One region of the Pseudomonas sp. AC255 genome, then DNA from elsewhere that is predicted to be linked to it. Evidence: predicted binding sites of a transcription regulator. Region 1 holds the regulator's gene; each other region holds the start of a gene.

Region 1 (7,526 bases):
ACTGCTACGCAAACGCGTGGTTTTGATCGATACTGCCGGCCTGCAAGCCAGTGATCCGGCGTTGCGCATGCAGCTTGAGAGCCTGGCCGGGCGTGGCATTCGCTCAAAAAATTATCTGGTCCTGGCAACCACCAGCCAGAAACAGGTTCTAACCGCCGCTTATCACAGTTACAAGCGTTGCGGGCTGGCCGGCTGCATCCTGACTAAACTGGATGAAACGGCCAGTCTCGGCGAAGTGTTGAGCCTGGCGATCAGTCATGAATTGCCGGTCGCGTACCTGACCGATGGCCCACGGATTCCGGATGATCTGCATCTGCCGCGTCGTCATCAATTGGTCAGCCGCGCCGTCAGCGTGCAAATGCAGGAAGAACCCAGCGAAGAAGCCATGGCTGACATGTTCGCTGATATCTATCACAGCCCGACCAAGCAGGTTGGCTGAGGTAATCATGAACAGTTTTTGTACCTACATCGATGGTCTGCCACGCATTGTTCCGATCAGGAACGCGCAGCCAGTAATGTGGCCTCCGTCTATGCAAGACAAGGTAAAGAAATAACATGGGCAGCATGCATCCCGTACAGGTGATCGCGGTGACCGGCGGCAAAGGTGGCGTCGGCAAGACTAACGTGTCAGTGAACTTGTCGCTGGCGCTGGCAGAGCTTGGCCGTCGGGTCATGCTGCTGGACGCCGACCTGGGCCTGGCGAACGTCGACGTTCTGCTGGGGCTGACACCCAAGCGCACACTGGCCGACGTCATCGAAGGCCGTTGCGAATTGCGCGACGTGCTGTTGCAAGGCCCGGGCGGGATTCGCATCGTGCCGGCGGCCTCCGGCACGCAGAGCATGGTGCACTTGAGCCCGGCGCAACACGCCGGCCTGATCCAGGCGTTCAGCGACATCGGCGACAATCTCGACGTGCTGGTGATCGACACCGCTGCGGGTATTGGTGACTCGGTAGTCAGTTTCGTACGCGCCGCCCAGGAAGTGTTGCTGGTGGTCTGCGACGAGCCGACTTCGATCACCGACGCTTACGCGCTGATCAAGTTGCTCAACCGCGACTACGGCATGAACCGCTTCCGCGTGCTGGCCAACATGGCGCAGAGCCCGCAGGAAGGGCGCAACCTGTTCGCCAAGTTGACCAAGGTCACGGATCGCTTCCTCGACGTCGCCCTACAATACGTCGGCGCCGTGCCATACGACGAAAGCGTGCGCAAGGCAGTGCAGAAGCAGCGCGCCGTCTACGAAGCCTTTCCCCGTTCCAAGTGCGCACTGGCCTTCAAGGCCATCGCCCAGAAGGTCGATACCTGGCCGCTGCCCGCCAACCCGCGCGGGCATCTGGAATTTTTCGTCGAGCGTCTCGTGCAGCAAACCGCAGGGCCTGTGATATGACCGCCAGTGGCATGAATCTTTACAAAAAGTCGGCGCGTGACGCGCAATACGAATTGATCGAGCGCTACGCGCCGCTGGTCAAGCGCATTGCCTATCACTTGCTGGCGCGCCTGCCGGCCAGCGTGCAGGTCGAAGACCTGATCCAGGCCGGGATGATCGGTTTGCTGGAAGTCTCGACCAAATACGACGCCAGCAAAGGCGCCAGTTTCGAAACGTACGCGGGCATTCGAATCCGCGGCGCGATGCTCGATGAAGTGCGCAAAGGGGATTGGGCACCACGCTCGGTTCACCGTAATACCAGGATGGTCAGCGACGCGATTCGCTCGATTGAAGCTAAAACCGGCCGTGACGCTAAAGATCACGAGGTTGCGGCCGAACTCCAATTGAGTCTCGACGATTACTACGGGATTCTGAATGACACCTTGGGCAGTCGCCTGTTCAGTTTCGACGACCTCTTGCAGGACGGCGAACACGAAGGGCTGCACGAGGATGGCGCCAGTGCTCATATGGAGCCGTCACGCGATCTGGAAGATGAACGCTTCCAGGCGGCGCTGGCGGACGCGATTGCCAATTTGCCGGAGCGTGAGCGACTGGTGTTGGCGCTGTACTACGACGAAGAGCTGAACCTCAAGGAAATCGGTGAAGTCCTTGGCGTCAGTGAATCGCGGGTCAGCCAGTTACACAGCCAGTGCGCGGCCCGTCTGCGGGGGCGTTTGGGGGAGTGGCGAGCGCGCTGAAGGCAGTGTGGGGACACTGCGAAACGAGGCTGGTGCGGTGATGAACGGCGCCGGTCTCGATCCGTTGTGCTCCAGACAAACTTTAAGTGCTGCGCCGATTGATTGAAGTGGCGCGTCCAGGTGCTGGGCGCGTTTAAGACTGCTTGGAGGTCGAATTGAACAAAGACATGAAAATCCTCATCGTTGATGACTTCTCAACGATGCGGCGGATCATCAAGAACCTGCTGCGCGATCTTGGGTTCACCAACACCGTCGAGGCCGACGATGGCACCACTGCCATTCCGGTGCTCAACAGCGGCAGCATCGACTTTCTGGTAACGGACTGGAACATGCCGGGCATGACCGGTATCGACCTGCTGCGTCACGTGCGCGCCGATGAAAAACTCAAGCACCTCCCGGTGTTGATGGTGACTGCTGAAGCCAAACGCGAGCAGATCATCGAGGCCGCTCAGGCCGGTGTGAACGGTTACGTAGTCAAACCTTTCACGGCTCAAGCGTTGAAAGACAAAATCGAGAAGATTTTCGAACGCATCGGCTGATGAATGCGCGGGGGAGCTATGGAGCATAACGAATCATCACAGGGCGATTTCGAATCGACCCTGAAAAAACACGCGGTCGAACTGGTCGAAAGCCTTGAAAAAGGCAAGTTCGGCGACGCGGTGCAACTGATCCATGAGCTCAATCAGACCCGTGACCGCGGCCTGTATCAGGAAGTGGGCAAGCTCACACGTGAACTGCACAGTGCGATCGTCAATTTCCAGATCGATCCGCACATGCCGCAGGCCGAGGAAGTGTCGCAAATCACCGACGCCACCGAACGCCTGGGCTATGTGGTCAAGCTGACGGAAGCCGCGGCCAACCGCACCATGGATCTGGTGGAAAGCGCCACGCCGGTGGTCAACAGTCTCGCTGATGAAGCGCAGACGTTGAGCGCCGATTGGGGCCGCTTCATGCGTCGCGAGGTCGGGGCTGAAGAGTTCCGTGAACTGGCGCGCCGGGTCGACGGTTTTCTGTCACGCAGCAGCACGGACAACCGTGCGGTGTCGAGCAACCTCAACGACATCCTGCTGGCTCAGGATTACCAGGACCTCACAGGTCAAGTGATCAAGCGTGTGACCCAACTGGTCACCGAAGTCGAAAGCAATCTGCTCAAACTCGTGCTCATGGCCAGTCAGGTCGACCGCTTTGCGGGCATCGAACATGACCGCGCCGCAATGCTTGCTGAAAAAGATCCACAAAAACATCTCTCGCAGGGTGAAGGTCCGCAGATTCATGCCGATAAACGAGAAGACGTTGTGTCCGGTCAGGACGATGTGGACGATTTGTTATCCAGCCTTGGATTCTAGAGTTTCGGAATTCGGGTTTTTTGGGTTTTTAGACCTGTAGGAGCACCCCATTAATGAGCTTCGGCGCCGATGAAGAGATCCTTCAGGATTTCCTGGTTGAGGCCGGCGAGATTCTTGAGCAACTGTCCGAACAACTGGTCGAGCTGGAAAGCCGTCCGGATGATGCAGATCTGCTCAATGCAATTTTTCGCGGTTTCCACACTGTAAAAGGGGGCGCCGGCTTCCTTCAGCTCAATGAGCTGGTGGAGTGCTGTCACATCGCCGAAAACGTGTTCGACATCCTGCGCAAGGGTGAGCGTCGCGTTGATGCAGAACTGATGGACGTGGTGCTCGAAGCACTGGACGCGGTGAACAGCATGTTCAGCGAAGTCCGTGAGCGTGCACCGATCACCGCTGCCACGCCGGAACTGCTGGCCGCGCTGGCGCGTCTGGCCGAACCGCAATCGGCGGATGAAGCCCCGGCTTCGCCGGTTGCCGAGATGATCGAAGAACTGGTCGTTGAAAGCGACTCCTCGGACGACATCACCGATAACGAATTCGAACAACTGCTGGACTCGCTGAACGCCGTCAAGGCCCAGGCCGAGGCTCCGGCCGCTGCTGTGGCGCCCGCGCCGGTTGCCGACACGGCGGCGAGCGATGAAATCACCGACGCCGAATTTGAATCGCTGCTCGATCAGCTGCACGGCAAGGGCCAGTTTGCTGTCGATGCGGTCACTCCGGCGGCACCAGCAGCGCCGGCTGCTCCGGCCGCGGGCGACAGCTCGGACATCACCGACGACGAATTCGAAGCCTTGCTCGATCAGTTGCACGGCAAGGGCAACTTCGCCGTTGACGCGCTGGAATCGGCCATCGCTTCGGCCCCGTCAGCACCTGCTGCACCGGCAGCCGCTGCGGCCGGCAGTGATCTGATCAGCGATCACGAATTCGAATCGCTGCTCGACGAATTGCACGGCAAAGGCAAGTTTGACGCCAGCGCTGCGACTGCCGGCTCCGTGTCGAGCGTCGCCACGCCAGCGGCGAAAGCTCCGGCTGCCGCTGCTGCGCCGAAGCCTGCCGCCAAGCCTGAACCGAAAGCCGAGGCGCCGAAACCGGCCGCCGCTGCTGCACCGGCTCCGGCCCGTGCGCCAGCTGCTGCCCCGGCAGAAAAGCCGGCCAGCGAAGCGGAAACCACCGTGCGCGTCGACACCGCGCGGCTCGACGAGATCATGAACATGGTCGGCGAGCTGGTGCTGGTGCGTAACCGTCTGGTGCGTCTGGGCCTCAACAGCGGCGACGAAGCCATGTCCAAGGCCGTGTCGAACCTCGACGTGGTCACCGCTGACCTGCAGACCGCCGTGATGAAGACGCGGATGCAGCCGATCAAGAAGGTCTTCGGGCGCTTCCCGCGTCTGGTTCGCGACCTCGCGCGTCAGCTCAAGAAAGAGATCAACCTGGAACTGGTGGGCGAAGAAACCGACCTCGACAAAAACCTTGTCGAGGCCCTCGCCGACCCGCTGGTCCACTTGGTGCGCAACGCCGTCGACCACGGCATCGAGTCGCCGGAAGAACGCGAAGCATCGGGCAAGGCCCGTGGCGGTCGCGTGGTGCTGGCGGCCGAGCAGGAAGGCGACCATATCCTGCTGTCGATCTCCGACGACGGCAAAGGCATGGACCCGAACGTCCTGCGTTCGATCGCGGTAAAACGCGGTGTGATGGACAAGGACGCCGCCGATCGCCTGAGCGATACCGAGTGCTACAACCTGATTTTCGCCCCGGGTTTCTCGACCAAGACCGAGATCTCCGACGTGTCCGGCCGTGGTGTCGGCATGGACGTGGTGAAGACCAAGATTTCCCAGCTCAACGGTTCGATCAACATCTACTCGACCAAGGGCCAGGGTTCGAAGATCGTCATCAAGGTGCCGCTGACCCTGGCGATCATGCCGACGCTGATGGTCATGCTCGGCAATCAGGCGTTCGCGTTCCCGCTGGTCAACGTCAACGAAATCTTCCACCTCGACCTGTCGACCACCAACGTCGTCGACGGTCAGGAAGTGGTGATCGTGCGCGACAAGGCGCTGCCATTGTTCTACCTCAAGCGCTGGCTGGTGAGCTCCGCCGCTCACGAAGAGCAGCGCGAAGGCCATGTGGTGATTCTTTCGGTGGGCACTCAGCGCATCGGCTTCGTCGTCGATCAACTGGTCGGCCAGGAAGAAGTGGTCATCAAGCCATTGGGCAAAATGCTCCAGGGAACTCCGGGCATGTCCGGCGCCACCATCACCGGTGACGGCCGCATTGCGCTGATTCTCGATGTTCCAAGCATGCTCAAGCGTTACGCCACAAAGCGTATTTGAATCCGGGGCGGCGGCGCGATGACGCGCCGCTGCACCTAATGGAGTGTTTATGGCAGTCAAAGTCCTGGTGGTGGACGATTCGGGTTTTTTCCGCCGCCGCGTCTCGGAAATTCTTTCGGCGGATCCGAGCATCCAGGTGGTCGGTACGGCCACCAACGGTAAAGAGGCGATCGATCAGGCCATGGCCCTCAAGCCTGACGTGATCACCATGGACTACGAGATGCCGATGATGGACGGCATCACGGCAGTGCGGCACATCATGCAGCGCTGCCCGACCCCGGTGTTGATGTTCTCCTCGCTGACGCATGAAGGCGCGCGGGTAACCCTCGATGCGCTGGACGCTGGCGCGGTGGATTTCCTGCCGAAGAATTTCGAAGACATCTCGCGCAACCCCGAGAAGGTCAAGCAACTGCTTTGCGAGAAAGTCCACAGCATCTCGCGCAGTAACCGTCGTTTCAGTGCCTACAGCGCGCCGGCTCCCGCCGCTGCGCCAGCGCCGACGCCTGCTCCGGCAGCGTCGAGCTACGGCAGCCACACGAGCCACAGCAGCCCTGTCCCGGCACGTCCGGCACCTGCGCCAGCGCCTGCTCGCGCATCCGCTGCCAGCGCTTCGTCGCCGGCACCGAAACGCAAAGCCTACAAACTGGTTGCCATCGGCACCTCGACTGGCGGCCCGGTCGCGCTGCAACGTGTACTGACGCAATTGCCGGCGAACTTCCCGGCGCCGATCGTGCTGATCCAGCACATGCCGGCGGCGTTCACCAAGGCGTTTGCCGAGCGTCTCGACAAGCTCTGCCGCATCAGCGTCAAGGAAGCCGAGGATGGCGACATCCTGCGTCCGGGCCTGGCGCTGCTGGCGCCGGGTGGCAAGCAGATGATGATCGACGGCCGTGGCGCGGTGAAGATTCTGCCGGGTGACGAACGTTTGAATTACAAGCCGTGCGTGGACATTACCTTCGGTTCTGCAGCCAAGTCTTACGGCGACAAAGTTCTGGCAGTCGTACTGACCGGCATGGGCGCCGACGGCCGCGAAGGCGCGCGTCTGCTCAAGCAGGGCGGCAGTTCGGTGTGGGCGCAGGACGAAGCTAGCTGCGTGATCTACGGCATGCCGATGGCCATCGTCAAAGCCGATCTGGCTGACGCGGTGTATGGTCTGGACGACATCGGCAAGCACATCGTCGAGGCGTGTATCTGATGGATGTTCTCAGCCTAATCGGCCTCATCATGGCGTTCGTCGCCATCATCGGCGGCAACTACCTTGAAGGCGGTCACCTGGGCGCGCTGGCCAACGGCCCGGCGGCGCTGATTGTACTGGGCGGCACGGTCGGTGCTGCGCTGCTGCAATCGCCGATGAGTGCGTTCAAGCGCGCCATGCAGATTCTCGGCTGGATCTTCTTTCCGCCGCGTGTCGACCTGGCTGGTGGCATCGACCGCGTGGTCAATTGGAGCCTGACGGCGCGCAAGGAGGGCTTGCTCGGCCTCGAAGGCGTGGCCGACGCCGAACCTGACAGCTATTCGCGCAAGGGTCTGCAACTGCTGGTCGACGGCGCCGAGCCGGAAGCCATTCGCAGCATTCTCGAAGTGGATTTCTACACTCAGGAATCCCGCGACATCGAAGCGGCCAAGGTGTTCGAAAGCATGGGCGGCTACGCGCCGACCATCGGCATCATCGGTGCGGTGATGGGCCTGATCCACGTGATGGGCAACCTCGCCGATCCGTCGCAACT
Region 2 (7,526 bases), 1.2 Mb from region 1:
CGCCTGATCTTCCCATTGCAACTGGCCCCGGGCGATATCAGGGATATCCGCAAGGCAAGTGTCGCGTGGGTTGTCTTCGATGAACCGACGAACATATTCATCAACGCGCACGCCGCCGAAACGCTGCTCCAACCCTGCCGCCAGCCAGCTCTTGCCGGTGGATTCCGGGCCGGTGAGAACAACGACTTTCATGTGCGCAACGCCGGATCGGCGCGCCATTCCCGCCAGCCTTGCACGGCGAGCAAGGTAAACAGCGCGTAGAGCGCGGCGGTCAGGTACAGGCCTTTATAGATGAACAGGCCGACAAAGATCACATCGAGGACGAACCACAGCGCCCAGCATTGCAGACGTTTTTGCGCCATCCACAGTTGCGCGACCAGACTGAAACCGGTGAGCGCGGCATCGAGCCACGGCTGTGCGGCGTCGGTCCAGTGCGCCATCGCCGCGCCCAGCAACACACTGCCGATCGCCCCAACGCCGAGGCCGAGCACCATCGAGCGTGCATCGAGGCGGGTAACCTGGCGACCGTCATGCATCGTCCCGGCGCGGGTCCACTGCCACCAGCCGTAGATCTGCAGCGCGGCGTAGATCACTTGCAGCAACATGTCCGAATACAGCTTCACCTCAAAGAAGATCCAGCTGTAGAGCAACACCATGACCAGCCCGATCGGCCAGCACCACGGATTCTGCTTGACCGTCAGCCACACGGCGATGACACCGAGGGCAGCGGCAAACAGTTCAAGCCCGGACATGAGTGATCCTTGGGGGAGTTGAGAAGGGGGCGGATTGTACTGCATTAGTCAGGTCAAAAGCCCCTCACCCTAACCCTCTCCCGGAGGGAGAGGGAACTGACCGCGTTGTTTGGTCGAGGTACGCCGACCTGGAATAACGCGTCGAACGCAGATCATGAAAAGCCCAGTGATCTGCGATCAAAAGCCCCTCACCCTAACCCTCTCCCGGAGGGAGAGGGAACTGACCGCGTTGTTTGGTCGAGGTACGCCGACCTGGAATAACGCGTCGAACGCAGATCATGAAAAGCCCAGTGATCTGCGATCAAAAGCCCCTCACCCTAACCCTCGCCCGGAGGGAGAGGTAACTGACCGCGTTGTTTGGTCGAGGTACGCCGACCTGGAATATCGCGTCGAACGCAGATCATGAAAAGCCCAGTGATCTGCGATCAAAAGCCCCTCACCCTAACCCTCTCCCGGAGGGAGAGGAACTGATCGCGTTGTTTGGTCGAGGTACGCCGACCTGGAATAACGCGTCGAACGCAGATCATGAAAAGCCCAGTGATCTGCGATCAAAAGCCCTTCACCCTAACCCTCTCCCGGAGGGAGAGGGAACTGATCGCGTTGTTTGGTCGAGGTACGCCGACCTGGAATAACGCGTCGAACGCAGATCATGAAAAGCGCAGTGATCTGCTCCCTCTCCTCGGGGAGAGGGCTGGGGTGAGGGTGGGCTCACCTCGGTGACCGGTCAGACCCGGAACTGGCGCAGCAGCCCGTTGAGCTGTTCGCTCAGTTGCCCAAGCCGCAGGCTGGCTGCACTGGATTGCTCAGCCGCCAACGCGGTGCTATGGGAAAGCCCGGCCGCCTGGGTGACGTTCTGGTTGATGTCCTCAACCACCTGCGCCTGTTGCAGCGTAGCGCTGGCAATCGACGCATTGAGACCGTTGAGATTACGCAACGCCTGGCCAATCGCATTAAGGCTCGCCCCGGCCAGTCCCGCCTGTTCAATGGTCAGTTGCGAGGCCTTGCTGCTGTCGCCGATCACCTTCACCGCAGCCTCCGAATGATTCTGCAAACGCTCGATCATCGACTGAATCTCCGCCGTCGATTTCTGCGTACGCTGGGCCAGCAAGCGCACCTCATCGGCCACCACGGCAAACCCGCGACCCTGTTCTCCCGCGCGCGCCGCTTCAATCGCCGCGTTCAAGGCCAACAGGTTGGTCTGTTCGGCAATCGAACGAATCACCTCCAGCACGCTGCCAATCTGCGTACTCTCCGCCGCCAGGGTGCGGATCACTTCCACCGCTTGATCAATCGTGCCCGAGAGCTTGTCGATCTGTTGCAGGCTGCCGTCAATATTGATCTGCCCCTGTTGCGCCTGCGCTTCGGCATCGCGCATTTCTGCGGCGGCGTGTTCGGCGTTTTTCGCCACGTCCTGCACGCCGTAGGTAACTTCATTGATCGCCGTGGCTACCAGTTCCATCTGCTGCGACTGCTGCTGGCTGCGCTGCTGCGCCTGCGAGGCATCGTTACCCAGCTCGCTGGAAGACTGCCCCAGAGCGCTGGCCGATACCTGCAGATCACCGATCACCCGGCGCAGCTTGGCCGTAAAGGCATTGAAGTGATGGGCCAGTTCGGTGACTTCATCCTTGCCATGGGTATCGAGGCTGCGGGTCAGGTCGCTTTCGCCACTGGCGATGTTGGCCATCGCATTCACGGTTTCCTGCAACGGACGGACGATGCTGCGTGCGATCAGAATCACCAGCAGCGCCATGATCAGCGCAATCGCCAGGCCGATGGCCGACGCCTTGATCATCTGCCCCTGGAATTCGGCTTGCACATCGTCGACATACACGCCGGAGCCGATCACCCAGCCCCACGGCTCAAACAGCTTCACATAAGAGGTCTTGGCAACGGGATCAGTCGCTCCCGGCTTCGGCCAGCGATAATTGACCATGCCCGCGCCTTTGGCCTTGGCGATGGCGACCATTTCGTTGAACACCGCAAAGCCGTCCGGGTCGCGGATCGCCGAGAGGTTCTGGCCTTCAAGTTTGGGGTTGGTCGGGTGCATGACCATCACGGGCGTGAGGTCGTTGATCCAGAAGTAGTCGCTCTGGTCGTAGCGCAGGCCACGGATCGCGGTCAGTGCCTGCTTTTGCGCGGCATCCCTGGTCAGGGTGCCAGCGGTCTCAAGACCTTGGTAATAGGTGAGCAGGCCACTGGCGGTCTGCACCACGTGCTGGGTTTTCTGCGCCTTGGCGTGGTAGAGGTCGTCATGGATCTGCTTGAGCATCAGCACGCCCAAGGTCAGCAACATGACCACCGCCACGATCAAGATGAGCCACAAGCGTCGGCTGATCGACACACTGCGCAAGCTGTTCATAACGCTGTCACTCCGGATTCTTGTTCTTGTAATAAACGATCGCCAGCATCCAGCCACAGCTGTGGGCTCGCGATTGCGCAACTTGAGCCGCCTAACGCGGGGAGCGCTATTAAGGCTTGTCTGTTAAGATTTCGGCCCCGCACGCGAAAACCTGAATCCGGTTTCGAAATTTCACGGAGTTTTTACCGTTTCGTGTAGATCCTGTGCGCGCGGAATCGATACAGCTTTAACCCGCTACGCTGAACGCAGTGAACGCTAAAAATACTATCGGGGCATGCCGCGCGCATCGCTCTTTGGGGGATTGATGGATCTTTGGACTGCCTTGCAGGCACTGATATTAGGCGTTGTAGAAGGGCTCACGGAGTTTTTGCCCATTTCAAGTACCGGACACCAGATCATCGTCGCCGACTTGCTGAACTTCGGCGGCGAACGGGCCATGGCGTTCAACATCATCATCCAGCTCGGCGCGATCCTCGCGGTGGTCTGGGAATTTCGGCGCAAGATCCTCGACGTGGTGATCGGCCTGCCGACCCAGCCGAGCGCCCGGCGTTTCACCGCCAACCTGCTGATCGCCTTCCTGCCGGCCGTAGTGCTCGGCGTAATTTTTGCCGATCTGATCCACGAATATCTGTTCAACCCGATCACCGTGGCGGCGGCGCTGGTCATCGGCGGAATCATCATGTTGTGGGCCGAACAGCGCCAGCATGAAGTGCATGCCGAAACCGTCGACGAGATTCGCTGGACCGACGCGTTGAAAATCGGCTTCGCGCAATGCCTGGCGATGATTCCAGGCACCTCGCGTTCCGGCTCGACGATCATTGGTGGCTTGCTTTTCGGCCTGTCACGCAAGACGGCCACCGAGTTTTCTTTCTTCCTCGCCATGCCAACCATGGTCGGTGCGGCGGTGTATTCAGGTTACAAATACCGCGACCTGTTCGTGCCGGCGGATTTCCCGGTGTTCGCCATTGGTTTTGTCACGGCGTTCATCTTCGCCATGATCGCTGTACGCGGCCTGCTCAAGTTCATTGGCAGCCACAGCTACGCAGCGTTTGCCTGGTACCGGATTGCGTTCGGCCTGTTCATTCTGGCGACCTGGCAGTTCGGCTGGGTGGATTGGTCGGCAGCGAAGGCATGAATGATCCGCGCACGCGCCGCCCTGAGCGACGACCTACAGGCGGCCGCGTTCAGCATCTGAAATTGAAGCTTGTGGTGTTGCTGATCGTCTGCGCGCTGCCGCTGTTCGGCTCGCTGTCGATGTGGCTCAGCGGCATCTCGCGGGTGCCGCTGTCGGCGTACGGGATTGTCAGTGTGCTGGCGTTCTTTCTGTACTGGGCCGACAAACGCAAAGCCCGCGCCGACGCCTGGCGCACGCCGGAAAACATCCTGCATGCGGTTGAACTGGCGGGTGGCTGGCCGGGTGCTTTGATCGCGCAGCAGGTGTTCCGGCACAAAACGCGCAAGGTGTCGTTTCAGATTCTGTTCTGGGTGATCGTGTTGCTGCACCAAGTGTTCTGGATTGACCAGATTTTCCTCGGTTCAAACCTGCTGTCTTTGATCTAAAAAACACTTACCCCTGTAGGAGCTGCCGAAGGCTGCGATCTTTTGGGACGCAGAGCGCGAACGCAATCTCATCCTCGCTGATGAGTCGCCTGACAAACCGCCTTCGCGAGCAGGCTCGCTCCCACAGGATTTGCGTGCTTACAAAAGCAGACCGATTTGAGTCTTCTTGGGCAACTTGCCCACCACCAGTTGATGCGATCGCTGCAACAAACCCTGTAATTCCTCGGCACCCAGCGGGTAGGGCGGGTGCATGATGATCCACTGCGCCCGCGCCAGATACGGCGCCGGATGAATCCCCGGGCGGTCGCAATGGCCGAGAAACAGATCCTTGTCGACCTTGAACGCCAGCGAATCCCCACGTAATCCCTGCAAGGCAAACATCTTGTTGCCGGCAATCGAGAACACCCGCACGCCGCCCCATTTGTAATCTTCCCGCGCGCCGGGCAGGGCCAGACAAAACTCGGCAACTTCGGCTTCGCTCATTCTTCCCTGTTTCATAGAAATCGATCCCCGCAGGCATTGAACGATTCGACCAGGTGATCGATCCATGCGCGCACCGCCGGCATTACCCCGCGCCGGTGCGGATACACCGCTTGCAGCCAGCCGCCAGGCAATGACCATTGCGGTAGCACCTGCACCAGCGTGCCGTTACGCAATTCGGTTTCGCAGAACATCATCGGCAGCACAGTAAAGCCCTGACCGGCGAGCACGCAGGCCTTGCGCACCACGAAATCATCAATGCCCAGCCGCGCTTCCATACTCAGATCGACGCTCTTGCCTTGTTGATCGAGCAGACGCACATGAACCATGCGATCGGCTTCCAGCGCGCCGAGTACCGGCAGGGTTTTCAGGTCCTGCGGATGATTGATGGTCTTGCCTTGCATGAACGCCGGGCTGGCGATCACCACTGCTTGCGCCTGACGCAAGCGGCGGGTGACCAGCAAAGGATCTTCATCACCATGATCGCGCACACGCAAGGCGACATCGATGCCTTCGGTGACCAGATCGACCCGGCGGTTGAGCAGGACGACCTCCAGCTGCACCTGAGGAAACTTGCCGAGAAAATCGCTGATCACCGTCGGCAGCATTTCATGGGCCAGACCGGTAGGGCACGACACCCGCAAGCGTCCGCGAGGCTCGCTGGACATGCTCGCCACGGCCTCGTCAGCCATCTCTGCTTCCAGCAGCATCGCCTGACAGTGGCGCAAATAGCGTTCACCGACGGCAGTGAGATTCAGTTGGCGGGTGGTGCGTTGCAGCAGACGTGCACCGAGGCGCTCTTCCAACTCGGCAATTCTTCTCGAAAGCCGTGACTTGGGAATACCGAGCAGGCGCCCGGCGGCGGCAAATCCGCCGGCTTCGACCACTTTGGCGAAATAGTAGAGATCGTTGAGGTCCTGCATGCGCGTTTCCAGTCGTTCTATCAATGGGACGAACTATCGCATTGTCGGCGACTAATCAGCTATTGGTTTGTTGCGTAGGATTGTCTCCATTCCGTCGCCGCCGGCGATTCTTTCAGGAGAACCCACATGAAACTGTTGCACATCGATTCGAGCATTCTCGGCGACAACTCGGCTTCCCGTCAGTTGAGCCGTCAAGTCGTCGACGCCTGGCAAGCCGCCGAGCCGAGCGCCGTGGTTACCTACCGCGACCTGGCCGCCGATGCGATCAGCCACTTCTCGTCGACCACGCTGGTTGCCGCCGGCACCACCGCCGAACTGCGCGACGCTGCGCAACAGCACGAAGCCGAGCTGAGCGCTTCGACCCTGGCCGAATTCATCGCCGCCGACGCCGTGGTGATTGCCGCGCCGATGTACAACTTCACCGTTCCAACCCAACTGAAAGCGTGGATCGACCGCGTCGCCGTCGCCGGCCAGACGTTCCGCTACACCGAAGCCGGCCCTGAAGGCCTGTGCGGCGGCAAGAAAGTGGTGATTGTGTCGACCTCTGGTGGCATCCATGCCGGTCAGGCCAGCGGCATCGCTCATGAAGAGTATCTGAAGCTGGTACTGGGCTTCCTTGGCATTACCGATATCGAGATCGTTCGCGCGGAAGGTCTGGCCTATGGCGAAGAAGTGCGCAACAACGCCATGAGCGCTGCACAAGCAAAGATCAGCGAGCAACTGTTCGCCGCCGCGTAAGGCTTGCGTAAAGAACAGCGACTGTTCAGGCAATCCCCAAAAAACTCTGTATTCTGGTTCCGCAAGGGCCGAATACGGAGTTTTTTGTTTCTGTCTGTAACATAATCTGGCCCGGGTTATGCAGTTTCAGCACATCCGACGATGTGGTCCGACAGGGTGGGGCATTCATGAGGCATCTTTGTGCAATGTTGCTGATTTGCCTGCTGGGCAGCCTGAATTCAGTGCAGGCCGCGCCGGGGCGGCACCCTGTCTGGAGCGTCGGTTATCACGAGATGACCTTTCTCGACCCGCTCGATTTGCAACCGATGCGCGCCATCGCTTTTTACCCGTCCAGTGACCGCGAGCACATGAGTTTGCTTGAGGGTTACTCGGTCGAGGCTGGAGAAGACACCAAGGTCGCGATCGGCCGCTTTCCCATGTTGATGCTGTCCCACGGCAATACCGGCACGCCGCTGGCCTTGCATGATCTGGCGACGTCGCTGGCGCGCAAGGGGTTTGTCGTGGTTGCGGTGATTCATCCCGGCGACAACTGGCGCGACCACAGCCGACTTGGCACGTTGAGCAATCTCTACGGCCGGCCAATCCAGATTTCCCAAGCGATCACCGCCACCCTCGCCGACAACATGCTGGCCCCGTTCGTCAATGCTGACCAGGTCGGTGTGATCGGTTATTCGGCCGGTGGCGAGACCGCGCTGATTCTTTCCGGGGCGCAAC
Region 3 (7,526 bases), 1.4 Mb from region 1:
GGTGCTCAGGAAAAACCGGCGGACTTCGCCACGCAAGTGCCGTTGACGGTGAGCGGCAATGGCCCGTGGTATCGCCTCGACTTGCCGCTGAGCGCGCAATTGCAGGCGCGCCAGACCGATCTCAGCGACCTGCGTGTGTTCAACGCCGCCGGCGAAGCGCAGGCCTACGCCTTGGCTCGCGAATCGGCGCAGACCCGCGACGACGGCAAGCTGCACGAGGTCAAATGGTTCCCGCTGTACAACGCCGCCGACGCCAGCGAGCGCGCGCCGAATGTGCGCGTGCAGTCGACCACCAACGGCACCCTGGTCGAAGTGCAACCGTCCTCGCAACTGGAGGCGGGCGAAGAAGTGCTGCGCGGCTGGCTGCTCGATGCCAGTGCGATCAAGGCACCGTTGCAGCAGTTGATCCTCGACTGGACCAGCGAGCGCGACGGTTTCCAGCGTTTCAGCATCGAGGCCAGCGACGATCTGCAGCACTGGCAGTCATGGGGCGAGGGCCAGGTGGCACGGCTGACCTTTTCCGATGAGCGCATCGAACAGCACGAAGTGACCCTGCCGGGGCAGACCGCGCGCTATGTGCGCCTGCTGTGGGAGTCGCCGGGTTCGGCGCCCGTCCTGACGTCGGCGCAATTGAAAAGCAGCGACCCGCGCAACCTGCCGCTGCCTTTGGTCTGGTCGCCCAGCGTGGCCGGCAGCAGCACCAAGTCCGGGGAATACATCTGGCAGTTGCCGATGGGGCTGAATGTCGAGCGGGTGCAGATCGAGCTGAAACAGCCGAACAGTCTGGCGCCGGTCACGTTGGCCGGCCGGCGCGAGAGCAACTTGCCGTGGCAGCCACTGAGCAGCGGTTTGCTGTATCGCCTGAGCCAGAACAATCAGGACGTGGTCCAGAACGAAATCCCGCTGTCCGGGCAGACCGTGCAGCAACTCAAGCTGACCGTGGATGAGCGCGGCGGCGGGTTGGGTGAGCAGGCGCCGGACCTGAAATACGCGGTGCGCGCCACGCAAGTGATCTTCCTCGCCCGGGGCGAAGGGCCGTACAGCCTGGCCTTGGGCAATGCCACGGTGAAAACGGCGAACCTGCCGCTGGCAACGTTGATTCCGGATTTCAAGCCAGAAAAGCTGGCGAGCCTGGGCAAGGCGACGGTGCAGGACGAAGCGAAGGCCACGCAAACTTCGGCGGCGACGACGGCTGCGGTGGCCGGGACCAACTGGAAGAAGTTCGGCTTGTGGGCAGTGTTGCTGCTCAGTGTGGTGTTTCTCGGGGCGATGGCGTTCAGCCTGTTGCGCAAACCGCCAGCCAATACCTGAGCATGGCCGGCGCTGCGCGCCAATCGCTGGCAAGCCAGCTCCCACAGTGACTCGGTCGTTCACATATTTTGTGTACACCACACATCCTGTGGGAGCTGGCTTGCCAGCGATGGCGGCCGGTCAAACAACAAAATCATCAAACTGCCGCTATCACTCAACCACCACCCGCCCCATTTCCAACTACGCTCAAGCCGACACCTGAACTCTCCACCGACAATCACGTCTCATACAGGCAAATACACCCAGGCGCACGTTAGCCGGCGTCTTCGCTCGCTAGGTTTTCAGACTCCCTGTAAACTGCGCGGGTTTTCCGCCCCCATTCCACCGGAGCCGTCCATGTCCCGCGTTACCTTGAGTCGCTATTTGATTGAGCAGACCCGCAGCAACAACACTCCTGCCGATCTGCGCTTTTTGATCGAAGTGGTGGCGCGTGCCTGCAAGGAGATCAGCCACGCCGTGTCCAAAGGCGCCCTGGGTGGTGTTCTGGGCAGCATGGGCACCGAGAACGTGCAAGGCGAAGTGCAGAAGAAGCTCGACGTGATCTCTAACGAGATCCTCCTCGAAGCCAACGAATGGGGCGGTCACCTGGCCGGCATGGCGTCCGAAGAAATGGACAACGCCTACCAGATCCCGGGCAAATACCCGAAAGGCGCGTACCTGCTGGTGTTCGACCCACTGGACGGCTCGTCGAACATCGACATCAATGCCCCGGTCGGCACGATCTTCTCGGTACTGCGTTGCCCGAACGAGTACCTGAGCCAGAACGAGCCGCTGAACGAAAAAGCGTTCCTGCAGCCAGGCACCCAGCAAGTGGCCGCCGGTTACGCCATCTACGGCCCGCAGACCATGCTGGTGCTGACCTTGGGCGACGGCGTCAAAGGCTTCACCCTGGACCGCGAAATGGGCAGCTTCGTCCTGACTCACGAAGACATCACCATCCCGGAAACCACCCAGGAATTCGCCATCAACATGTCCAACCAGCGCCACTGGGAAGCCCCGGTACAGCGCTATGTCGGCGAGCTGCTGGCCGGTGAAGAAGGTCCGTTGAAGAAGAATTACAACATGCGCTGGGTCGCGGCGATGGTTGCTGACGTCCACCGCATCCTGACCCGTGGTGGTCTGTTCATGTACCCGCGCGACAGCCGCGAGCCGTCGAAACCGGGCAAGCTGCGCCTGATGTATGAAGCCAACCCGATGTCGTTCCTTGTCGAACAAGCCGGCGGCGCGTCCACCGACGGTCACCAGCGCATTCTCGACATCCAGCCGGAAGGCCTGCACCAGCGCGTTGCAGTGTTCCTCGGTTCGAAAGAAGAAGTCGCCCGCGCCACGGCCTACCACAAGGAATAAACCATGCACGCGCCCTGGCAGCCGTTGCTCGACTGGTGGTTCGGACACGCCGAATCAGCCAGCGAAGTAGCGGCCGAAAAGGGCAAGTTGTGGTTCGGCAAGCGAAACAGCCAGGACCTCGAAGCGCAGACGCGTTTCGGGGTCTTTGTCGATCAGGCCCTGGCCGGCGAATTGACTGAGTGGACGCAATGTCCCGAAGGCTGGCTGGCGGTAGTGCTGCTGCTCGATCAGCTGCCGCGCATGATCTATCGCGACACTCCCAAAGCCTTTTCCGGTGATCTGCGCGCACAGAAGCTTGTCGCGCAAGGCATTGCAGCGGATTTCGATCGGCAGTTGAAACCGATTCAGCGTGTGTTCATTTATCTGGTGTTCGAACACTGCGAAAACCTCGCGGTGCAGAACGAAGCCGTTTCCAGATTTATTGAATTGGTGGCTGAACAGCCAGAGTCGGAGCGGGCGGTGTTTGCCGATAACCTGGACTATGCCGAGCGGCATCGGAAGGTGATTGCCCGGTTTGGCCGGTTTCCGCATCGCAATGCGGTGTTGGGGCGGGAGTCTACGTCTGAGGAATTGGAGTTCCTGTCCAGGCCCGGCTCAAGATTCTGAATCTTCAGTGCGGCTTATGCCGCTTTCGCGAGCAGGCTCGCTCCCACAATTGAAATGCATTCCACTGTGGGAGCGAGCCTGCTCGCGAAGAGGCCTGAGGCTGCAGCTTAGATCCTGAAGCTGCCGACCAGATGCTTCAACCGCGCCGCCTGCTGCTCAAGGTCCGAACACGCGCGCAACGTCGCCTGCAAGTTCTCCACGCCTTCCTGATTCAGCGTGTTGATCTCGTTGATATCAACGTTGATCGACTCGACCACGGCGGTCTGTTCTTCGGTCGCGGTGGCTACCGACTGGTTCATGCCGTCGATTTCGCCGATGCGCTGGGTCACGCTGCCCAGACGCTCGCCGGCCTGGTTGGCGATGCCGACGCTGCTTTCGCTCTCGCGCTGGCTCTCGGTCATGATGGTTACCGCCTGGCGTGCGCCGACCTGCAGCTCTTCGATCATCTTCTGCACTTGCTGCGCCGAATCCTGGGTGCGGTGCGCGAGGTTGCGCACCTCGTCAGCGACCACGGCGAAACCGCGTCCGGCCTCACCGGCACGCGCGGCTTCAATGGCGGCGTTGAGTGCGAGCAGGTTGGTCTGCTGGGAAATGCTGGTGATCACTTCGAGAATCTGGCCGATGTTCACCGTGTTGCTGTTCAGCGTTTCGATATTGCCGCAGGAATCGCTGATCTTCGCCGACAGTTGTTGCATGGCGTGGATGGTTTTATCCACCACCTGCTGGCCGTCGACCGCGAGGCTGCGCGCATCGCTGGAATGCTGCGAGGCGAGCGCGGCGTTCTGGGCGATTTCCTGAGCGGCGGCGCCGAGCTGATTGATCGCGGCGGCGACGCTGTTGGTGCGGCTGGCCTGCTGGTCGGAGTTGTACATCGACGAGTTCGAGGCAGCGACCACACGCAGGGCGACTTCGTTGACCTGGCCGGTGGCCGAGGACACTTCGCGGATCGACGTATGAATGCGTTCGACGAAGCGGTTGAACGACGTACCCAATGCGCCGAATTCATCGTTGCCGTGAATCACCAGACGCTTGGTCAGATCGCCTTCGCCTTCAGCGATGTCATGCATCGCACGGCCCATGGTCAGCAGCGGTTGCATCAGCACGCGAATCAGCATGCCGAGCAGGCCGATGATGATCAACACGGCGATGACCATGGCGATCAGTGCCGAGGTGCGGAATTCGCTGAGCATCGAGAACGCGGTGTCTTTGTCGAGCACCAGCGCCACGTACCAGTCAGCCGATGGCACGCCGTTGACGTGGGTGAATGAGATCAACTGGGTCTTGCCGTCGAACTCGACTTCTTTCAGGCCCGGGCTGACTTTGGGCGCACCGTTCGGATAAGCCTCGGCCAGTGTTTTGAGCACCAGCTTGCTGTCCGGGTGAATCAGGATTTTCCCTTCGGCGCTGACAATGAATGCATGACCGTGGCCGCCGAAGTTCAGCGAGTTGATGATCGCGCTGACGCTGGTCAGATCGATGTCGGCACCGGCGACGCCGAGCATTTGGCCCTGACGCTGCACCGGGGTGGCGACGGTGATCACCAGTTTGCCCGACGAAGCGGCTATGTACGGTTCGGTGACGATGGTCTGCTGCGCGCTGTTGGCCGCTTTGTACCAGCCGCGCGCCCGTGGATCGTAGTCCGGCGCACGGTTGCCGGCCGGCACCGAGAACATCACGCCGTCGGCACCGCCAAAATAGCTGAGCTGGAAATTGCCGGTGTAGGCGGGCAGGTCGATGATGCGCTTGAGGCTGGCGGGCGCGTTGCCGTCGACGGCGACTTGCTGCGACAGCGATTGCAGCAGTTGAATGCGACTTTCCAGCCAGGTCTGGATGTTGCTGGTGGTCAGGCTACCCAGTTCCTGCATGGTCGCTTCGGTGCTGCTGCTCAATGCCTGACGCTGGCGATAGTCGTTGAAGAGGATGAAACAGACGAACGCAACGGCCACCACAAGGGCAGCAGCCAGCAAAATCTTGTGGCTGAATTTCATGTTTCTGGTCATCGAATGAACTACCGCGAAGGGGCTGGTCAGGAAAGGGCGGCAATTTGCCATATTCGGCAGCGTTGCGCTGCTCTTATTTCGACCGCGCCGCGCCAAAGATTAGGCGCTTGTGGGGAAAGTCGACGAAATGCTCGACGGCTTCACAAAGTTTTTGATTTACCGACAAAAGCCGGACGGGCGGGCTGATAAATAGGCGTTCGGTCACGGAACCAGATGACACTTTTCTCTTCTAAGCTTCTGGTTGGCACCATGCCATCCCCCCTCGTTCCAGGAGTTTCACCATGTCGCTGCGATCTATCGCCCTGCTGTCGTTTTGCGTGCTGTTGGCCGCATGCAGCAAGGTCAATCAGGAAAACTACTCCAAGCTCTCGGCCGGCATGGCCAAGTCCGAAGTGGAAACCCTTCTCGGCAAGCCCACCGATTGCTCGGGCGCGCTCGGTATGTCCAGCTGCACCTGGGGCGACAAGAACAGCTTTATCAGCGTGCAATACGCCGGTGACAAAGTGCTGATGTTTTCCGGCCAAGGCCTGAAGTAAACCGGGGCTTCGCGCCCACGGAGAAAAAAATGAAGCGGTTATTGCTGATCCTTTTTGCTGGCCTGGTACTGGCTGGCTGCGCCACTTCCGGCGTCGACCCGTTGGCGCCCAAGACCGTCAACAGCGTCAATCTCAAGCGTTATCAGGGCACCTGGTATGAACTGGCACGCTTGCCGATGTACTTCCAGCGCCACTGCGCGCAATCCGAAGCCCATTACACCCTCAAGCCTGACGGTAATGTCGGCGTGCTCAACCGTTGCCTGACCCCGGAGTGGCAGTGGGAAGAAGCCAAGGGCACGGCTTATCCACAAGTGCCGGGCAAGACCGACAAGCTCTGGGTCGAATTCGATAACTGGTTCTCGCGCCTGGTGCCGGGTGTGGCGAAGGGCGAGTACTGGGTGTTGTATGTCAGCGACGATTACAAGACCGCCATCGTCGGCGATCCGAGTCGCAAGTACTTGTGGCTGCTGTCACGCACACCGACCGTCAACGGTGTAGTGCGTGAAGAATTGCTGAGCAAGGCGCGTCAACAGGGTTACGACACCACACGCCTGATCTGGCGCGCGTCGGATCGGCAGATGGCCAAGACGTCTAATTAAGAGCGAAAAGATCGCAGCCTTCGGCAGCTCCTACATGAGAATGCATTCGTGTAGGAGCTGCCGAAGGCTGCGATCTTTTGCTTTTCTTACCCTAAAAGATCGCGCAGGACCTGGGTGAAGGCTCGGGCGCTTTCCTCTTCGCCAGCATGCCGGCCATCGCGCACCACCCATTGACCATTGACCAGCACATCGCGCACCTGGCGATCGCCGCCGGCGAACAACCAGCGATTGAGAATCCCGTCGCCATTGGCCGTCGCCAGATACGGATCGTTGCCATCGAGGACAATCCAGTCCGCGCGCTTGCCCACTTTCAGCGCACCAATCGGTTGCCCCAACGCTTGCGTGCCGCCGTCCAGCGCGGCGTCATATAGTGTGCGACCGACCATCGGCTGCTGCGCGCCATACAAGCGATTGCGCCGCTGGTCACGCAGACGCTGGCCATATTCCAGCCAGCGCAATTCTTCCACCACGCTCAGCGACACATGGCTGTCGGAGCCAATGCCCATGCGCCCGCCCTGGGCAAGAAAGTCCACCGCCGGGAAAATCCCGTCACCCAGATTCGCTTCAGTGGTCAGGCACAGCCCGGCGATCGCGCGACTGTTGGCCATCAGCGTGACTTCTTCCGGGTTGGCGTGGGTGGCGTGGACCAGACACCAGCGCTGATCGACTTCAGTGTTCTCGTACAGCCATTGCAGCGGACGACGACCGCTCCAGCTCAGGCAATCGTCGACTTCCTTTTGCTGTTCGGCGATGTGTATGTGCACCGGGCATTGTTTGTCACTGGCCGCCAACACTTCGCTGATTTGTTGTGGCGTCACCGCCCGCAGCGAGTGGAAACACAGGCCCAGCGATTGCGCCTTTTGCTGCGCCAGTAATGGCTGCAACCGCGCTTGCAGATTCAGATAGTTTTCAGTGCTGTTGATAAAGCGACGCTGGCCATCGTTTGGCGTCTGCCCGCCGAATCCGGAATGACTGTAGAGCACTGGCAGCAGGGTCAGACCGATGCCGCTTTCGCTGGCGGCCTGGCTGATACGCAAAGCCAGTTCGGCAGGATCGGCATACGGCTGGCCGTTGCTGTCGTGGTGCACGTAGTGAAATTCGGCGACCGAGGTGTAACCGGCCTTGAG
Region 4 (7,526 bases), 2.9 Mb from region 1:
AGTTGTCGTTGGCGACGCTGTTCGATCATCCGCATGGCGTGGATCTGGGTGCGCTGAAATCGAATCTGGCATCACGTCTGAAAACGCCGAATCAGCGTATCCAGGCCGCACCGCCGGAAATTCTCGCTGACCTCGCCCGCTTTGCCGCGTTGCAGGCGCCGGCTGCCGATGAGTTGTTGATGATCGGCCGCCGCCATGTGCGCAGCAACAATTCGTGGATGCACAACTTCCATCGACTGGTGAAGGGCAAGCCGCGGCATCAGTTGCTGATGCACCCGGATGATCTGGCCAGCCGTGGCCTGGCCGACGGGCAACGGGTTCGGGTGAGTTCGCGGGTCGGGCAGATCGAGGTGGAAGTGCTCGCCAGTCTCGACATGATGAAAGGCGTGGTCAGCCTGCCCCACGGTTGGGGCCACGCGCGCCCGGGCGTGCAGATGGCGATTGCCAGCGGCCAGCCGGGGTCGAGCGCCAACGACCTGACCGACGAGTGCCAGCTTGACGAACTGTCGGGCAACGCGGCGTTGAACGGTGTGCCGGTGACAGTGGCGGCGGCTTGAGCGGGTCTGTCGGGGAGACCGAGCATGGCGCTCGGGATTCCGTTACAATGCGCCACCGTGCCGACCTCTGAGTCGGAAAGTTCAGCCGAGGTGCTCCATGGATATCATCGAAACGATTAAAGAGCAGATTGCCAACAACACCATTCTGCTTTACATGAAAGGCTCGCCGAATGCCCCGCAGTGCGGCTTTTCCGCAAAAGCTGCGCAAGCCGTGATGGCCTGTGGTGAAAAGTTCGCGTACGTGGACATCCTGCAGAACCCGGAAATCCGCGCCAACCTGCCAAAGTACGCCAACTGGCCGACTTTCCCGCAACTGTGGGTCGGCGGTGAGCTGGTCGGCGGCAGCGACATCATGACCGAGATGGCTGCAGACGGTTCGCTGCAAAGCACCATCAAGGCGGCTGTCGAAGCGGCAGCGGCGAACAAGTCCGAAGCCTGATTCTACGTTCATAGAGTTTCGCTCGACGACGCGTCTCCCGTAGGAGCTGTCGAGTGAAACGAGGCTGCGAGCTTTTGATCTTCGGCCAGCAAAAAGCCCCGCACCTCGAAAGAGGGCGGGGCTTTTTGTTGGTTATACGAGTTGACTGAGTATCAAGGCTGAAATCGATAAAGATCGCAGCCTCGTTTCACTCGACAGCTCCTACTCTTCGCCCATCTGCGACTGCAGATAGTTTTCCAGGCCGATCTTGTCGATCAGGCCGAGCTGGGTTTCCAGCCAGTCGATGTGTTCTTCTTCCGACTCAAGAATGTCTTCGAGCAGTTCACGGCTGCCGAAGTCGCCAACGGTTTCGCAATGGGCGATGGCGGCTTTCAGGTCGGCGTGGCCGGTCTTTTCAATGCGCAGGTCGCATTCGAGCATTTCGCGGGTGTGTTCGCCGATGTGCAGCTTGCCCAGGTCCTGAACGTTCGGCAGGCCTTCAAGGAACAGGATGCGCTTGATCAGCTTGTCCGCGTGTTTCATCTCGTCGATGGATTCGTGATATTCGTGCTTGCCGAGCTTGTTCAGACCCCAATCTTCATACATGCGCGCATGCAGGAAGTACTGATTGATCGCGACCAGCTCATTGGCAAGGATCTTGTTGAGATGCTGGATGACTGTAATGTCGCCTTTCATGATCGGAGTCCTGCCCTGTATTAACTGTATATAAGGCGGAGTTTGAGCTTGGTGTTTATAAGTGTCAAACCTAAGTTATTGAATAATAAATGAAAATTAATCGGAATAAGAATGTTTGTGTTCCGCGTCTGGACGCTAAGCAATTGATTTTCAGGCATAAAAAAACCGGACGCGAAGTCCGGTTCTTTGAAATGGGGGCATTTACGCAGCAGTAAATTCTACAGGGTAGGGGATCGCGGCCTGGGCGGTTTGCAGCTTGGTCAGGGTTTCGCGGACCACTTCCTTGGCAAGGCAGGCGCATTTGCCGCACTGGCTGGCGACGCCGGTGGCCTGGCGAACTTCTTTGTAGCTGCAGCAACCTTCATAGATCGCTTCGCGGATCTGTCCGTCGGTGACGCCAGTGCAGAGGCAAACATACATAAGTAAGAACCGTCGCTGGTTGTGACTCAATTGCGATGGATCTTAATGTTAACGAGAATGATTGTCAAAGTGCTTTCGGAACGCTTCCCAGCCAATTTGCCTGCGACTGACGAACGGTATTTGCCAGGCGCTCCCTTGACCCAATGAATACGCCGTGGATAACCGAACAGGGAAAATCCGTTACGGACAGGCCAAACACGCAGTGTATGATGGTCGTCCCTTGCGAAGAGGGTTCGTGTCACAGGGCTGTCGCCTGAGGGTGACAGGCTGGCCCGGACCCTGAACTTCAAGTTTCTACACCAGGAGATATCAATGAGCGTACTCGTAGGCAAACAAGCCCCAGACTTCACCGTCCCGGCCGTACTCGGCAATGGCGAGATCGTTGACAGCTTCACCCTGTCCTCGGCCATCAAAGGCAAATACGGCCTGGTGTTCTTCTACCCGCTGGACTTCACCTTCGTCTGCCCGTCCGAGCTGATCGCTCTGGACAACCGCATGGCTGACTTCAAGGCGCGCAACGTTGAAGTGATCGCTGTGTCGATCGACTCGCACTTCACCCACAACGCCTGGCGCAACACTCCAGTGAACAATGGCGGCATCGGCCAGGTGAAATACACCATGGCTGCCGACATGAAGCACGACATCGCCAAGGCTTACGACGTTGAATCCGAAGGCGGCGTGGCTTTCCGCGGCGCGTTCCTGATCGACGACAAAGGCGTGGTTCGCTCGCAGATCATCAACGACCTGCCGCTGGGCCGTAACATGGAAGAGCTGATCCGTCTGGTCGACGCGCTGCAATTCCACGAAGAGCACGGCGAAGTCTGCCCGGCCAACTGGAAGAAAGGCGACAAAGGCATGAACGCTTCGCCAGAAGGCGTTGCAGCTTACCTGACCGAGAACGCTGCGGCCCTGTAAGGCGCAACGTCGAGGTACAAAAAAACCGGCCCATGTGGCCGGTTTTTTTATGCGCGGGATTTGTTCGCCGAGGATCAGTCGTCGAAGTCTTCCCAGCCGCCCATCTGTTTCCAGCGATTGACGATGCCGCAGAACAGCTCAGCGGTCTTTTCGGTGTCGTAGCGTGCCGAGTGCGCTTCACGACCGTCGAAATCGATGCCGGCGGCCTGACAGGCTTTCGCCAGCACTGTCTGACCGTACGCCAGACCCGCCAGGGTCGCGGTGTCGAAACTGGAGAACGGGTGGAACGGGTTGCGCTTCATGTCCAGGCGCGCAACTGCTGCGTTGAGAAAGCCCAGATCGAAGCTGCTGTTGTGCCCGACCAGAATCGCCCGCTTGCAGCCGTTGGCTTTCAGGGCCTTGCGGATGCCACGGAAAATATCGGTCAGCGCGGTTTCTTCACTGACGGCCATGCGCAGCGGGTGATCGAGCTTGATTCCGGTGAACTCCAGCGCTGCCGCTTCAACGTTGGCGCCTTCGAATGGCTCGACGCGGAAGAAGTAGGTGTGATCCGGGTAGACGAAACCCTTTTCATCCATGGCGATGGTGGTCGCGGCAATCTCCAGCAGGGCATCGGTGGCTGCGTTGAAGCCACCGGTTTCTACGTCGACGACAACCGGCAGGTAGCCGCGAAAACGCGCTGCCATCGGATGACGGGAACCGCCGCCACCACTTTGACCGTCCAGCTCATCGTCGAAATGCTCTTCACTCACGCGTGTTCCTCCAGCAGGCGCCAGCGCAGTTTTTCACCGGCGCGCAGCGGGATAACGGTCAGCTCGCCAAATGGCAGGCTGGTTGGGGCGGTCCATTCTTCGCGAACCAGGGTGATGCGATCGGTGTTTGCCGGCAGGCCGTAGAAACGCGGGCCGTTGAGGCTGGCGAAGGCTTCGAGCTTGTCCAGCGCATTACGCTGTTCAAACGCTTCGGCATACATCTCGATGGCGGCGTAGGCGGTGTAGCAACCGGCGCAACCGCAGGCGGCTTCCTTGGCGTGCTGGGCGTGGGGCGCCGAGTCGGTGCCGAGGAAGAACTTGGCGCTGCCACTGGTGGCCGCGTCGAGCAAGGCTTCCTGATGGGTGTTGCGCTTGAGGATCGGCAAGCAGTAGAAGTGCGGCCGAATCCCGCCCACCAGCATGTGGTTACGGTTGTACAACAGGTGGTGCGCGGTGATGGTCGCGCCGACGTTGGCCGAAGCCTCGTTGACGAATTGCACGGCGTCACCGGTGGTGATGTGCTCGAACACCACTTTCAGCGTCGGGAAGCGCTCGACCACGCGGCGCATGTGCTCATCGATGAAGATTTTTTCGCGGTCGAACACATCGACGTCGCCACGGGTGACCTCACCGTGGATCAACAGCGGCATGCCGACTTCGGCCATGGCTTCCAGCGCCGGGAAGATCTTGTCGATGCTGGTCACGCCGGAATCGGAATTGGTGGTCGCGCCGGCCGGATAGAGCTTGGCGGCGTAGACGAAACCGCTGGCCTTGGCCTGACGAATTTCTTCCGGTTGGGTGCGGTCGGTGAGGTACAGCACCATCAACGGCTCGAACTGACTGCCGGCCGGGCGGGCAGCGAGAATGCGCTGACGATAGCCGTCGGCTTCAGCGGCGTTGCGCACCGGCGGTACCAGGTTCGGCATGATGATCGCGCGCCCGAAGGTGCGGGCCACATCGGCAACGGTATTGGTCAACACGGCACCATCGCGAAGATGAATGTGCCAGTCGTCGGGACGCAGCAGGGTCAGGCGGTCGGACATGAGGGGATTCCAGGCGGGTCAAACTGAGGCGAATGCTACCGGAAAAGACTCTTGCAGGCACCCGCTATCAAGTTTTGCCACAAGCGTCCGATATCCCGAAGGTATGCCGTAAACATTGTGTGAATCGGTGTTTGTGTTTCACAAGCCAATGGAGCCTCCCGTGCGCCAGCGTTATTTAGCCCTGCTCAGTGTGTTTGCCAGCCTTCCCGCGATGGCGCTGACTTACCAGACCCGTCTGGAGAACATTGAGTGGACGGTCGCCGGCGATCAGTTCGAATGCCGCCTGACGCAACCGATCACTGATTTCGGCTCGGGCGAGTTCGTGCGCAAGGCCGGTGAGCAGGCGATCTTTCGCCTGAATGCCTACAACGCCATGCTTGGTGGCGGCTCGGCGACGTTGCTCGCTGCCGCTGCACCGTGGCAGCCGGGGCGCGGCGATATCAATCTGGGCTCGGTACGGCTGGGCAGTGGCAATGTGTTGTTCAACAGCTCGCAATCCCAGGCCGGTGGGCTGATCAGCGGTCTGCTGGACGGCCGTAGCCCGGTAGTTCGCCGTGCGTCTGGCGATGGCCGGGTGTCGGAAGTGCGTTTGTTGCCGGTGAAATTCAGCAAGGCGTTCAACGACTATCAAGGCTGCGTGGCGAAATTGCTGCCGCAGAATTTCGACCAGATCAAGCAGTCGCAGATAGGCTTTCCCGGCGAAGGCGTTGAGCTGGACCCGGCTGCCAAGGCCAAGCTGCAAGTGATGCTCGAATACATGAAGGCCGACCCGACGGTGAACCACATTGACCTCGACGGCCATTCCGACAACAGCGGCAATCGCCTGACCAACCGCGAATTGTCGCGCCGCCGCGCGCTGGCGGTGGTGGATTTCTTCAAGGCCAACGGCATTCAGGAATCGCAGATCACCGTGCGTTTCCACGGCGAGCAGTATCCGATCGTGCCGAACACCAGCAAGGCCAATCGTGCGAAGAATCGCCGGGTCAACGTGAAACTGTCGCGTGTGGCACCGACCACAGCCCCTGCGCCAGCGCCGCAAGCGAGTACGCCAGCCACCGCCGCAGCGACTTCCTGACTCGCCGGTCATCGTCGCGCTCTCGACAGATTCTGTCGCTTTGTCGTCTTAAGCTGTCGCGCCTCTGTAAATTATCGCGTTTGAGCGGTAGACTCCCCGGCTTTCCGTAGAACCCCGTGGAGTGATGGCATGGCGGACGTAAACAAGGTCGTTCTGGCGTATTCCGGCGGCCTGGACACTTCGGTGATCCTCAAGTGGCTGCAGGATACTTATAACTGTGAAGTGGTGACTTTCACCGCCGATCTCGGTCAAGGCGAAGAGGTCGAGCCGGCCCGCGCCAAGGCTCAGGCCATGGGCGTCAAAGAAATCTACATCGACGATCTGCGCGAAGAGTTCGTGCGTGATTTCGTGTTCCCGATGTTCCGCGCCAACACCGTTTACGAAGGCGAGTACCTGCTGGGTACTTCCATCGCCCGTCCGCTGATCGCCAAGCGCCTGATCGAAATCGCCAACGAAACCGGCGCCGACGCCATTTCCCATGGCGCCACCGGCAAGGGCAACGACCAGGTGCGCTTCGAACTGGGCGCTTACGCGCTCAAGCCAGGCGTGAAAGTCATCGCCCCTTGGCGCGAGTGGGACCTGCTGTCGCGCGAGAAGCTGATGGACTACGCCGAGAAGCACGCGATCCCGATCGAACGCCACGGCAAGAAAAATCTCCGTACTCGATGGACGCCAACCTGCTGCACATCTCCTATGAAGGCGGCGTGCTGGAAGACACCTGGACCGAGCACGAAGAAGACATGTGGCGCTGGACCGTCTCCCCGGAGAAGGCTCCCGACACCCCGCAATACCTGGAACTGACTTACCGCAACGGCGACATCGTCGCGCTGGACGGCGTCGAAATGACCCCGGCCACCGTACTGGCGACGCTGAACAAGATCGGCGGCGAGCACGGCATCGGTCGTCTCGACATCGTCGAAAACCGTTATGTCGGCATGAAGTCCCGTGGCTGCTACGAGACCCCGGGTGGCACCATCATGCTGCGCGCTCACCGCGCCATCGAATCGATCACTCTGGACCGCGAAGTCGCTCACCTCAAAGACGAGCTGATGCCCAAGTACGCCAGCCTGATCTACACCGGCTACTGGTGGAGCCCTGAGCGTCTGATGCTGCAACAGATGATCGACGCTTCGCAGGTCAACGTGAACGGCGTAGTGCGCCTGAAGCTGTACAAGGGCAACGTCATCGTCACCGGCCGCAAGTCCGACGATTCGCTGTTCGACGCCAACATCGCCACCTTCGAAGAAGATGGCGGTGCTTACAATCAGGCGGATGCGGCGGGCTTCATCAAGCTCAACGCGCTGCGCATGCGCATTGCTGCCAACAAGGGCCGCAAGTTGTTCTGAGTGGCTCAGACCGATGCGCAATAAAAAAGGCGGCCTGTTGAGGGCCGCCTTTTTTCATCTTTTTTTCTGGTTCATCAGGCTCCCTCGTGTATCTGCGCGCAGTCTTGACCCGGTTCAGCTGGTTCGTCCCAGTAGTGTCACTGTCTGCGAACACAGGTTATATACGATGCACAGTGTGGCTCCTGAGCCTTTCTTGGCCTGCCTGCTCTGTTGCAATGCGGAGTGGGCAAGCGCGTCCGACGCATGATTACAAAGAAATACGAGAACCCGCGCGTGCTTTTTATCGACGCCTTTTAGCGTTTCG

What was found. Region 1 encodes FliA, which starts transcription of late flagellar genes. Its sites were predicted from a motif close to CTAAAGTTTNNNNNNNNNNNGCCGNTAA; they were not measured.
Region 2: a site for FliA is predicted at 3,240-3,267, ahead of ACZZ0K_RS10580 (methyl-accepting chemotaxis protein). Genes of this name have one in related genera too.
Region 3: a site for FliA is predicted at 5,340-5,367, ahead of ACZZ0K_RS22200 (methyl-accepting chemotaxis protein). Genes of this name have one in related genera too.
Region 4: a site for FliA is predicted at 4,868-4,895, ahead of ACZZ0K_RS03065 (flagellar protein MotY). Genes of this name have one in related genera too.

What each region holds. Positions count from the first base shown of each region.
Region 1 is NZ_OZ409841.1:3,549,143-3,556,668, reverse strand. Features, by position in the region: gene flhF (flagellar biosynthesis protein FlhF) at 1-439, shown strand, start outside; gene fleN (flagellar synthesis regulator FleN) at 556-1,386, shown strand; gene fliA (RNA polymerase sigma factor FliA) at 1,383-2,123, shown strand; gene ACZZ0K_RS16190 (chemotaxis response regulator CheY) at 2,291-2,662, shown strand; gene ACZZ0K_RS16185 (protein phosphatase CheZ) at 2,681-3,469, shown strand; gene ACZZ0K_RS16180 (chemotaxis protein CheA) at 3,523-5,799, shown strand; gene ACZZ0K_RS16175 (protein-glutamate methylesterase/protein-glutamine glutaminase) at 5,849-6,994, shown strand; gene ACZZ0K_RS16170 (flagellar motor protein) at 6,994-7,526, shown strand, end outside.
Region 2 is NZ_OZ409841.1:2,304,357-2,311,882, reverse strand. Features, by position in the region: gene ACZZ0K_RS10590 (AAA family ATPase) at 1-192, opposite strand, end outside; gene pnuC (nicotinamide riboside transporter PnuC) at 189-752, opposite strand; gene ACZZ0K_RS10580 (methyl-accepting chemotaxis protein) at 1,477-3,111, opposite strand; gene ACZZ0K_RS10575 (undecaprenyl-diphosphate phosphatase) at 3,416-4,246, shown strand; gene ACZZ0K_RS10570 (DUF1294 domain-containing protein) at 4,243-4,671, shown strand; gene ACZZ0K_RS10565 (MmcQ/YjbR family DNA-binding protein) at 4,810-5,169, opposite strand; gene ACZZ0K_RS10560 (LysR substrate-binding domain-containing protein) at 5,166-6,074, opposite strand; gene ACZZ0K_RS10555 (FMN-dependent NADH-azoreductase) at 6,201-6,812, shown strand; gene ACZZ0K_RS10550 (alpha/beta hydrolase family protein) at 6,980-7,526, shown strand, end outside.
Region 3 is NZ_OZ409841.1:4,920,227-4,927,752, reverse strand. Features, by position in the region: gene ACZZ0K_RS22215 (DUF3999 domain-containing protein) at 1-1,311, shown strand, start outside; gene ACZZ0K_RS22210 (class 1 fructose-bisphosphatase) at 1,648-2,658, shown strand; gene ACZZ0K_RS22205 (DUF924 family protein) at 2,662-3,264, shown strand; gene ACZZ0K_RS22200 (methyl-accepting chemotaxis protein) at 3,372-5,264, opposite strand; gene ACZZ0K_RS22195 (hypothetical protein) at 5,546-5,800, shown strand; gene ACZZ0K_RS22190 (lipocalin family protein) at 5,830-6,399, shown strand; gene ACZZ0K_RS22185 (formimidoylglutamate deiminase) at 6,486-7,526, opposite strand, start outside.
Region 4 is NZ_OZ409841.1:631,808-639,333, forward strand. Features, by position in the region: gene ACZZ0K_RS03030 (molybdopterin oxidoreductase family protein) at 1-557, shown strand, start outside; gene grxD (Grx4 family monothiol glutaredoxin) at 655-996, shown strand; gene bfr (bacterioferritin) at 1,198-1,671, opposite strand; gene ACZZ0K_RS03045 (bacterioferritin-associated ferredoxin) at 1,873-2,091, opposite strand; gene ACZZ0K_RS03050 (peroxiredoxin) at 2,404-3,006, shown strand; gene rnt (ribonuclease T) at 3,081-3,758, opposite strand; gene pyrC (dihydroorotase) at 3,755-4,801, opposite strand; gene ACZZ0K_RS03065 (flagellar protein MotY) at 4,962-5,876, shown strand; partial or broken gene ACZZ0K_RS03070 (argininosuccinate synthase) at 6,006-7,222, shown strand; gene ACZZ0K_RS03075 (hypothetical protein) at 7,337-7,526, opposite strand, start outside.